3 regions of the Proteus sp. Marseille-Q3619 genome follow, and region 3 is predicted to be linked to each of the others. Evidence: predicted binding sites of a transcription regulator. Region 3 holds the regulator's gene; each other region holds the start of a gene.
The links. The regulator PurR, encoded in region 3, represses purine synthesis genes. The targets are predictions, from matches to a motif close to CANGCAAACGTTTGCNTG.

Region 1: purT (formate-dependent phosphoribosylglycinamide formyltransferase) is a predicted target of PurR. The motif match lies at 1,620-1,637, and genes of this name have one in related genera.
Region 2: cvpA (colicin V production protein) is a predicted target of PurR. The motif match lies at 1,449-1,466, and genes of this name have one in related genera.

What each region holds. Positions count from the first base shown of each region.
Region 1 covers NZ_CBDIMP010000001.1:1,253,668-1,256,953, forward strand. Annotated here, with positions in the region: gene htpG (molecular chaperone HtpG) at 1-176, opposite strand, end outside; gene purT (formate-dependent phosphoribosylglycinamide formyltransferase) at 403-1,587, opposite strand; gene rarD (EamA family transporter RarD) at 1,713-2,624, opposite strand; gene ACWPWK_RS05720 (aminoimidazole riboside kinase) at 2,860-3,286, opposite strand, start outside.
Region 2 covers NZ_CBDIMP010000001.1:810,253-813,538, forward strand. Annotated here, with positions in the region: gene purF (amidophosphoribosyltransferase) at 1-871, opposite strand, end outside; gene cvpA (colicin V production protein) at 902-1,393, opposite strand; gene dedD (cell division protein DedD) at 1,579-2,232, opposite strand; gene folC (bifunctional tetrahydrofolate synthase/dihydrofolate synthase) at 2,222-3,286, opposite strand, start outside.
Region 3 covers NZ_CBDIMP010000001.1:3,969,161-3,972,446, forward strand. Annotated here, with positions in the region: gene punR (DNA-binding transcriptional activator PunR) at 1-756, shown strand, start outside; gene purR (HTH-type transcriptional repressor PurR) at 783-1,808, opposite strand; gene cydH (cytochrome bd-I oxidase subunit CydH) at 2,077-2,160, shown strand; gene sodB (superoxide dismutase [Fe]) at 2,298-2,876, opposite strand; gene ACWPWK_RS18600 (sulfite exporter TauE/SafE family protein) at 3,161-3,286, opposite strand, start outside.

The sequences.
Region 1 (3,286 bases), 2.7 Mb from region 3:
TAAAGCGCTGCATCTGATAATGCACGGAAACGCAATTTATCAGCCGCATCTGATGCGTTAGAAATCAATTCGCGAAGGAAAATTTCTTTATTGGAGTAAAGAGAATGGATCATTAATTGAAGAAGTTGTTTAACTTCTGACTGAAATCCTCTTGTTTCCTGACCTTTCATACTCATTTTTACCTCAATTAATCCTAATTTGGCGAAAAAAATCAATATGAATAAAAAGTGGGGATAGTTAAGCAAGTTTCAAGGGTTGAGTAAGAAATTAAGCTAATAAAAGTGATTACACACCTTATATGATTAAAGTTTGAGCCAAAATAATACTTGTTGGATGTTTTTACCGCTAAGTTGATAATATTCACTTAGCGGTAAAATAGGCTAATTTAGATTACATTTCTAATTATTTGGCATCACTTACAACAATTGCTTTTGCACCTGCTTTTGCTTCATCTAATGCGTGTTTTATCGTATCAGCGTGAGCAAGCACAACACCTAAACGACGAAAGCCAGCAATTTCAGGCTTAGCGAAAAGGCGAATTTGACGATCCGCCTTCAACGCTTTTTCAATACCAGAATACACAATATTCGTACTATAAAGCTCTGGTAAAATAACCGCTGATGCACAAGGCCCTAATTGGCGAATTCCACCAATGGGATAGCCTAAAAAAGCACGAACATGAAGCGCAAACTCTGATAAGTCTTGAGAAATTAGTGTCACCAATCCAGTATCATGAGGGCGAGGTGAGACTTCATTAAAGAATACCTCATCACCTTGAACAAACAACTCAACACCAAATAAACCATAGCCCCCTAAGTTCTCAACCACTTTACTCGCAATATGCTCTGCTTTAGCAAGCGCGATGTCACTCATCTTTTGAGGTTGCCATGATTCACGGTAATCACCCTTTTCTTGTCGATGACCAATAGGGGCACAAAAATGGGTACCATCAACAGCGTGAATAGTCAGTAACGTGATCTCAAAATCAAATGGGATCATTTTTTCAACGATAACGCGTCCTCTTCCTGCTCTCCCGCCCTCTTGCGAGTAAGTCCAAGCTTGAGCTAAATCGTTTTCATTACGAATAACACTTTGCCCTTTTCCAGATGAACTCATGACAGGTTTTACAATACAAGGGAAGCCTATTTCTAGAGCCGCTTTTTTAAAGCTCACTTCATCATCAACAAATTGATAGTTCGATGTAGGTAAATTCAGTGTTTCCGAGGCTAAACGACGAATACCTTCTCTATCCATAGTTAGCTTTACAGCACGGGCACAAGGAACAACTTTTTGCCCCGCTTGTTCTAATTCAACCAGTAACGTTGTTGCAATAGCCTCAATTTCAGGAACGATAAAATCAGGTCGCTCTTGTTCAATAACTTGCTTTAATGCATCGCTATCAAGCATATTTACAACATAATGACGATGAGCAATATGCATAGCTGGAGCATTGAGATAGCGATCAACGGCAATCACTTCAATTCCCAAGCGTTGGCATTCTATCGCAACTTCTTTGCCTAATTCACCGGCACCTAATAACATCACTTTTGTTGCACTTGCTGTAAGAGCCGTACCCAGCACTGTCATTTTTTATCCTCACCATTAATAAAAATCACAATCACGCAAACGATTGCCTTTCATATAGCATAACGGATTTAGCTTGATAGAAAAATAGCCAGACAAAAAAATAATCAGGCAGAGAAATAAAACAATTACATTGTTTGGCTACGTTTTCCTTTTTGAATTTTTAGATAATTAAGGCGTTTTCGGATAAGTGCTAAGATGCAGCATAAAAGTCCTAACCAAATCAGTGAGAAACTCACGCCTTTTACTTCATCAAAAGCTTCATGGAATAAGAAAACAGCCAATAAAAATTGAATGGTAGGTTCAATGTATTGCGCTAATCCTATCACGGTTAACGTGGTTCGTTTGACGGCAGCAGTAAAGAATAATAACGGTAAGATAGTCACTGGAGCTGTTAAGATATAATAAAAACGAGTCAAATTATCAGCCGAAGGTAATGCACTTTTATCGGTAACAACCAACCAAATCGTAGCGCCTATTGCTAATGGCATTAACCAAAGGGTTTCCATAAATAAAGACGTGATCACATCAAAACGAATAAACTTACGAATTAATCCATATACAGCAAATGCACCGCCCATCATTATAGCCAATACAGGTAATTCACCGTACATCCACAATTGATAGCCCACACCAGCACAAATTAAGGCAACAGCCCATTTTTCTGCTGAATTAAGCTTTTCTTTAAGAAATATGACGCCTAATAAAATTGAGAAAAGCGGATTAATAAAATACCCCAAGCTCGCTTCTAATACTTGTTGATGTGTTAATGCATAGGTAAATGTACACCAAGAAACAGCCATAGCCATTGAGCTAAATAGACACATAAAAATAGAGCGCTTATCTTGTAAAACAGCGCGCCATCGTGTCCTATTTTTAATAAAGAGTCGCACGAGTAATAAAAGAGGGATAGACCAGATCAAACGCTGAGCCAACATTTCTAACGGCTGCGCTCCCGGTAACAGCCGATAAAACAGAGGAGTAATTCCCCAAAGAATATAAGAAAAAATGGCTAATACCGCGCCCGATTGAGCCCACATTTAATGTTCCATCAATAAAAGTCGATAAGATTTAATATCATACGCTTAAAATTGGCAGAACAATATGATCGGCATCGCTGATTGATTGATCAAACATCAGTACAACAGCATAGATGAGATAAAAAAAATCTCCACAAATAACCACTCCGAGAAAAGTCGTTATAAATGGAGAATAGGAAAATCCATTAAGGGAAAACCGTGGTAAAAACCACAACCAGAAAAAATAGGTGAGTTGTTAGAAAATCTCCCTAACATGCAAAGGCGGTTGCTGCTGAACAAAATCATGTAATTTTTTACGACTTGGTGCCGCGGCTATTGCCCCCTTTTTAGTGGTGGCTAAAGCACCGCAAGCAGCTGCTTGCGTCACTATTTTTGATAGATATGGTTCATCTTCAGCAAAACCATATTCAGCAAGCGCAGCTAACAAGCCTGACATAAAGGCATCGCCAGCACCGGTTGTATCAATACATTCAACGATAAAGGCACTAAATGCGACTTGGGTATTTGGCGTTAAAACTAAACAACCTTTAGAGCCTTGGGTGATCACTTTTAAACGAGCGGGATAATCTTCTAATTTTTTAAGTGCATTATTCAATGTCACTTCTTGTGTCATCCACGTAAGCTCATCTTCGGATAATTTTAATATGTCCGCTTTATGCGCA
Region 2 (3,286 bases), 3.2 Mb from region 3:
ATTCTTTGGCAATTTTAGCGCCTAATTTCTGCCCCATACGTAAACGCGCATTATAAACCGAAATTTTATCGATAAAGGAATCAGGACGAGCAAAGTAAACATACTCAAACAAACAAGGCATTAACTGCGGATTTTCAGCACATTGGCGAGTAAAGAGTTGCCCTTGCTCTGTGATATAAACCGCTTCACCCGGTGCAACATCGCGTAAAAATTCAAAACCTAAAGTATCAAGCGCAACACTTTCAGATGCGACCATGTATTCATGGCGACCATCTTCTAAGGTACGTTTACCCAATACTAAAGGGCGAATACCAAAGGGATCACGAAAAGCCAGTAAGCCATGACCGATGATCAAAGCAACACAAGCATAAGCCCCGCGGAGTTTTTTATGCATTGCCGCAACGGCTGCAAAAATATTATCAGGCTCAAGCGGGAAATGGTCAAAACGGTCTAATTCGTATGCCAATACATTGAGCAGGATTTCAGAATCAGAGGTGGTATTGATATGGCGACGTGCTGTTTCAAATAATTGGCGACGTAATAAATGCGCATTGGTTAAATTACCATTGTGCGCCAACGTAATACCAAAAGGTGAATTCACATAAAAAGGCTGCGCTTCTGATGCACTAGAACTACCCGCAGTTGGATAACGGACATGCCCTATCCCGATAGTACCTTTTAAACGCAACATATGACGAGTTTCGAACACATCTTTAACCAGTCCGTTCGCTTTGCGAAGACGGAAACCGTTGTTGCCGTCTATTGTTGCAATGCCTGCTGCATCTTGACCTCGGTGTTGTAACACCGTTAACGCATCATAAATTGATTGGTTTACTGGATTAGCTCCAGCGATACCGACAATACCGCACATGAATAGATCCTCATCAGCCAGACGGAGAGGTTATATTCTCTCCGACACGAAACTTGACGCATTTTGCAGGTAGTCAAAGAACCACCTAATAATATGGTTGAATTGAGGAATAAGCTCAGAACGTTGCCAATCAGCGCTATCTGCCATAGGCGTAAATGCGCCTAAAACAAAAAGTAATGCTGAAACTATCAGCACGCCTCTTAAAGCCCCGAAACAGATCCCCAAGACACGATCTGTACCTGATAACCCTGTGCGTTGAACAAGAGAGCTAATCACATAATTCACAACAGCACCGACAATCAGTGTCGCAATAAATAACGTAACTATTGCAATCCCGTTACGAACCAGCTCATCTTCAAACCGGGTAAAATAGACGGCAAGATAAGGATAAAACTGACTAGCAACAAAGAAACCACAACCCCAGGTGATGAGTGACAATGCTTCACGAACAAAGCCACGGATCAGGCTGACTAATGCGGAAAAACCAATAATGGCAATGATGGCGTAATCTATCCAGACCATAAATTCTTTATCCAATAATGATGCTCCGCATTAATACGGAAGCATTCTAACAGAAAACGAAAACGTTTGCGTAATGCTAATTTTCGCTAATTTCAAAATAATTTACGGCGATATGAAAAATCATAATCGCCGCAATAAGTTAACGCTTTGTTACATCACTCATCTGATGACTCGTTTAGAAAAAATTAAGGCTTATATGCCCTTACCTCACCTTGTAAGCCCGTAAGCTCTTTTAAATGAGGCAAAATAGCCTGTAATTCTGACTTAGATGCACTAGGACCAATGTAAATTCGAGTCACTTGTCCAGCAACAGGGCGTGCGGGTACGGTATATACCGGATAACCTGAGAAATGCATTTTCGCAATAATTTCTTCTACCTTCGCCGCATTTTTCAACGCACCTAATTGAACAACCCAAGCCTCGCCTTTCGGTGGCTGAGTTTCTTGTACGGGTGGTGCTGGTGGTTGTACTGGTGGCGTAACCACAGCCTGAGGCTCTGGTATAGGCGTTGGCTGTTGTGGTGGTTGTACCGGTGGTGTAACAGGTACAACAGCAGGTGGTTCAGGTGTTGTAACAGCAGGTTGCTCGACACCTGTCACTGCTTCAGAAAGCATACCTTCAGATGCGCCTTCTGATGGAGTAGAAGGCACTGAAGTTTGCTCTATCGGGGCGATAGATTCTATTTCTTGCTCATCACCTGGTTTGGGTACTAAAGGAATAGAGGCGAACTGGTCTTCGTTATATTTCTTATCGCCGTCGAGCAGTGCAGGTAAAAAAATGACCCCTACTGCCACCAATACAACGGCACCGACTAAGCGATTTTGAAATTTACTTGCCACCCACACTCTCCTTTTCCAAAAGTTCCATCACATGCGCGACTGTATGAAATGAGCCACAAACCACAACAATATCGTTAGGAGCAGCATCGGACATTGCTTGTTGCCATGCATTTTCAACACTATCGAATACCATTGGTTTCTCGAGATGTTGAGCTAACACATCCGCAGAAGCACCACGAAATTCATTAAGTGGAGCTACATACCAATGATCAGCCAATGGTGTTAAGCACGCTAAAGTGCCTGCGATATCTTTATCACCCAGCATACCAACAACAATACGCACTTGAGTATCAGATTTTTGTGGTAATTGTGATAACTTTTCCGCTAAATATCCTGCTGCATGAGGATTATGTGCCACATCAAAGATAACCAAAGGATGTTGAGAAATTACCTGAAAACGACCTGGTAATTGTGCACGAGACATACCGTCGACAATACTTTGCTGTGTTATTGCTTGGCTGACTTTGTCATCAGATTTAAGCAAGCAACGAATAACCCCCATCGCTGTCGCCGCATTGGCTAGCGGAATATTAGGGATTGGCAGCGCATCAAATTCACAATCAGCACAACGCCACTGCCAGTGATCGCCTTCAATAACAAAAGACCAATCTGTTCCACGACGGAAAAGCTTGGCTTGTTTTTCATTGGCAACTTGTGCAATGGAATGAGGCATATCTGGCTCACCCACAACAGCATAATGATTGGCTCGGAAAATACCGGCTTTCTCGTGACCAATATGCTCTCTATCTGCGCCTAACCAATCAGTATGATCGAGGGCAATACTTGTGATAGCAGCAATATCGGCATCAACGATATTTGTAGCATCTAACCGACCGCCTAATCCTACTTCAAGAATAACAACATCAAGTTGTGCTTGTTGAAATAACTTCAGCGCAGCCAGAGTGCCATATTCAAAAAAAGTGAGCGAGATATCGCCTCTAGCTTGTTCAATTTCTGCAAAAACATCACAAAAAGCATTTTCGGAGAGTTCTTTGCCTTGGATACGAACGCGTTCTGTATAACGAACAAGATGAGGGGAGCTATAAACGCCGAC
Region 3 (3,286 bases):
GAGCGCCGTCACCGTGATGTAGAATTAACCGATGCAGGTAAAATTTTCATCAAAGAAGCACGATCTGTTATCAAAAAAATGAATGACACTCGGCATCTTTGTCAACAAGTTTCTAATGGGTGGCGCGGTCAATTTAGTATAGCAGTTGATTGCATTGTTAAACCTGAAAGAACACAACAACTTATTCTCGATTTCTACCGCCATTTTCCTGATATTGAGCTGTATGTCTACCCTGAAGTGTTTAATGGCGTATGGGACTCCTTAGTTAATGGTCGTGTTGATTTAGCGATTGGTGCAACAAGAGCCTCACCAATTGGTGAACGTTATAGTTTTAGAGATATGGGATTTATGCCTTGGCGCTGTGTTTGTCATGTTGATCACCCTTTAGCGAAAGCACAACATCCATTAACGGATGATGAGATGCGACCTTATCCAAGTTTATGCTTAGAAGATACTTCACGCAGTTTACCAAAGCGTGACACTTGGGCGCTAAATAATCAGCGTAGAATGGTTGTTCCGACATGGGATATGGGGCTTGAATGCTTGTTAGCGGGATTATGCGTAGGAATGGTGCCTTGGCATCGTGCTGAACCTTTAATTGAACAAGGTAAGCTGGTTACTTTACAACTGGCACAACCATTGCCAGACAGCCCATGCTGCCTGACGTGGGTCGATAAAAGTGAATCACCCGCTTTGACATGGTTGTTAGATTATCTTGGAGATAGCCAAACCTTAAATGAGGAATGGCTTCGCTAGAAATCAGATAGCCGAATAAATCTGAATTAACGACGGTAGTCAATAAAAGGACCGTCAGCAACTGAACGGCGCTCAACTAATCGTGGATGAACTTCGATTGTTTGGGCGTCTTCGCGTTTGTTGACGATGCGATCAAGCAACATTGACAAAGCCATTTGACCTAAACGCTCTTTTGGCTGGTGGACTGTGGTTAATGCTGGCGTAAAATAACGCGCATTACGAATATTGTCGTAACCCACAATGGAAATATCGAAAGGAACACGTAAACCTAGCTCATCAGCGGCACAAATTGCGCCCATTGCCATCACATCACCACCACAAAAAACAGCAGTAGGGCGATGTTTTTGATTTAGCATCTGATACATGGCTTTATAACCAGATTCTGGCTCAAAGTCGCCTTGTACAATCCACTCATCTTTTACTGTGATTTTTGCTTCTTCCATGGCTTTTAAGAAACCTTGTAAGCGACCACCACCGGTATTACGTTCTAATGGACCAGGGATAATACCAATATCACGATGACCACGTTCAATAAGGTAACGACCCGCAATATAGCCACCATGAAAAGCATTATCGATAATCGTATCGGTAAAGTCACCACGCGCCTTACCCCAATCCATGACAACCATTGGAATATTACGATAGCCTTCTAACAGTGTCAGAAGGTGATCGGGGTATTCAGAACACATGACTAATAACCCATCAACACGTTTTTGTGCCAGCATCGCTAAATAGGCTTTTTGTTTATCGAGGTTATTATGTGAATTACATAAAATCAGTGTGTAGCCTTTGCTATAACAACTATTTTCAACAGCTTCAATCACTTCAGCAAAGTAAGGAGCTTCACTGGACGTGGCTAACAGGCCAATAGATTTGGTGTGATTGACTTTTAAACTACGCGCAACGGCACTAGGCGAATAATTTAATTCTTTTATAGCGGCCCAAACTGCTGCCCGTGTGTTCTCAGCAACAAAACGTGTTTTGTTGATCACATGAGAAACAGTCGTGGTTGATACGCCTGCGCGTTTTGCCACGTCTTTTATTGTTGCCATGGTGTGGAAAACTCCTGACCTTCATTGGTCTCTTTTATCTAATTTTATGGTTTAACTGCCAGTATAGTCATACATAGGGCAAACACTGGCAATAATTTAGCGATTAGCTGTGAATTTTGTATGATCTAGCTCAAAAGTGAAAGTATTAATCAATGTTATAAATTGTGCACTAGTCGCTATTTTAGCAAATTTTGATATGTGATAATAATTAACCATGACAAGGTTATGGTTAAAAAAGTGTATTATAATCATTTTGAGGGAGAAATAGATGGATACGGATCTGAAATTTGGTTTGAGTACAGCAGTAGCAGCGCTTGTTATGATTGTTTTATTTTCGACTATGTTGTTCTAATCACTGCTTTATAGAATATCCGATCAATTTAAATAATAGATTATCGAATATCTGAATATAACAAAGGGCTCAAGGCCCTTTGTTATTTTGTCACCAAAAATGAATCTCAATCACTCACCTTTGATTATCAAGCTCAATTAAGCAAGGTTAGCTTCAACAAATGACCAGTTAACCAGTGCCCAGAACTCTTCTAAATATTTAACGCGCGCATTACGGTAGTCGATGTAGTAAGCATGTTCCCATACGTCTACTGTTAACAGTGGTTTGTCTGCGCCTGAAACTGGAGTAGCAGCATTAGACGTGTTAACAATCGCAACTGAACCGTCTGCTTTTTTAACTAACCAAGTCCAACCTGAACCGAAGTTTTTAGCTGCCGCATCATTAAATTGCTTTTTGAACTCTTCAAAAGAGCCGAATGCTTTGTTGATAGCATCAGCAACTTTACCTGTTGGTGCGCCGCCTGCATTTGGTGCTAAACAGTTCCAGTAGAAAGTGTGGTTCCATACTTGAGCTGCATTATTAAAGATACCACCATCAGTAGATTTGATGATTTCTTCTAAGGATTTGCTTTCTAAATCAGTACCTTTAACCAGGTTATTTAAATTGGTTACGTAAGTTTGGTGGTGTTTGCCGTAGTGATATTCTAAAGTTTCTTTAGAGATGTGTGGCTCAAGAGCATCTAACGCATAAGGTAATTTTGGTAATTCGAAAGACATTGCGTACTCCTTTAAACTATCTATTTCGGGTTTTGTGCCTGAAATCATTCCATCAAAATCATTTGAATTGATAGAATGAGGCAAATGAATCACTAAGTTGTTACTATTTTGCTAATTATTTTAACAAAAATCTGCTGAAATAACAGCTAAATATCTTTTATCTATAGTTATAAGCCATATAGATTAATTATACTCATAAGAGTATATCCCACAGAGCAACTCGTAAAGCAGTAAAATATCGACTGTGTTTAGAGCCTATATCCTCTGATTGTTGCATTTTCTGCTTACTCTATCATCAGTGTATACATCATTTTCACTACGACTAAGAATAGAAATAATGCAAATATTTGGCGAACTCTTGGAATAGGTAGGCGATAAGCAACTTTTACACCGACAGGGGCGAAGAGAAT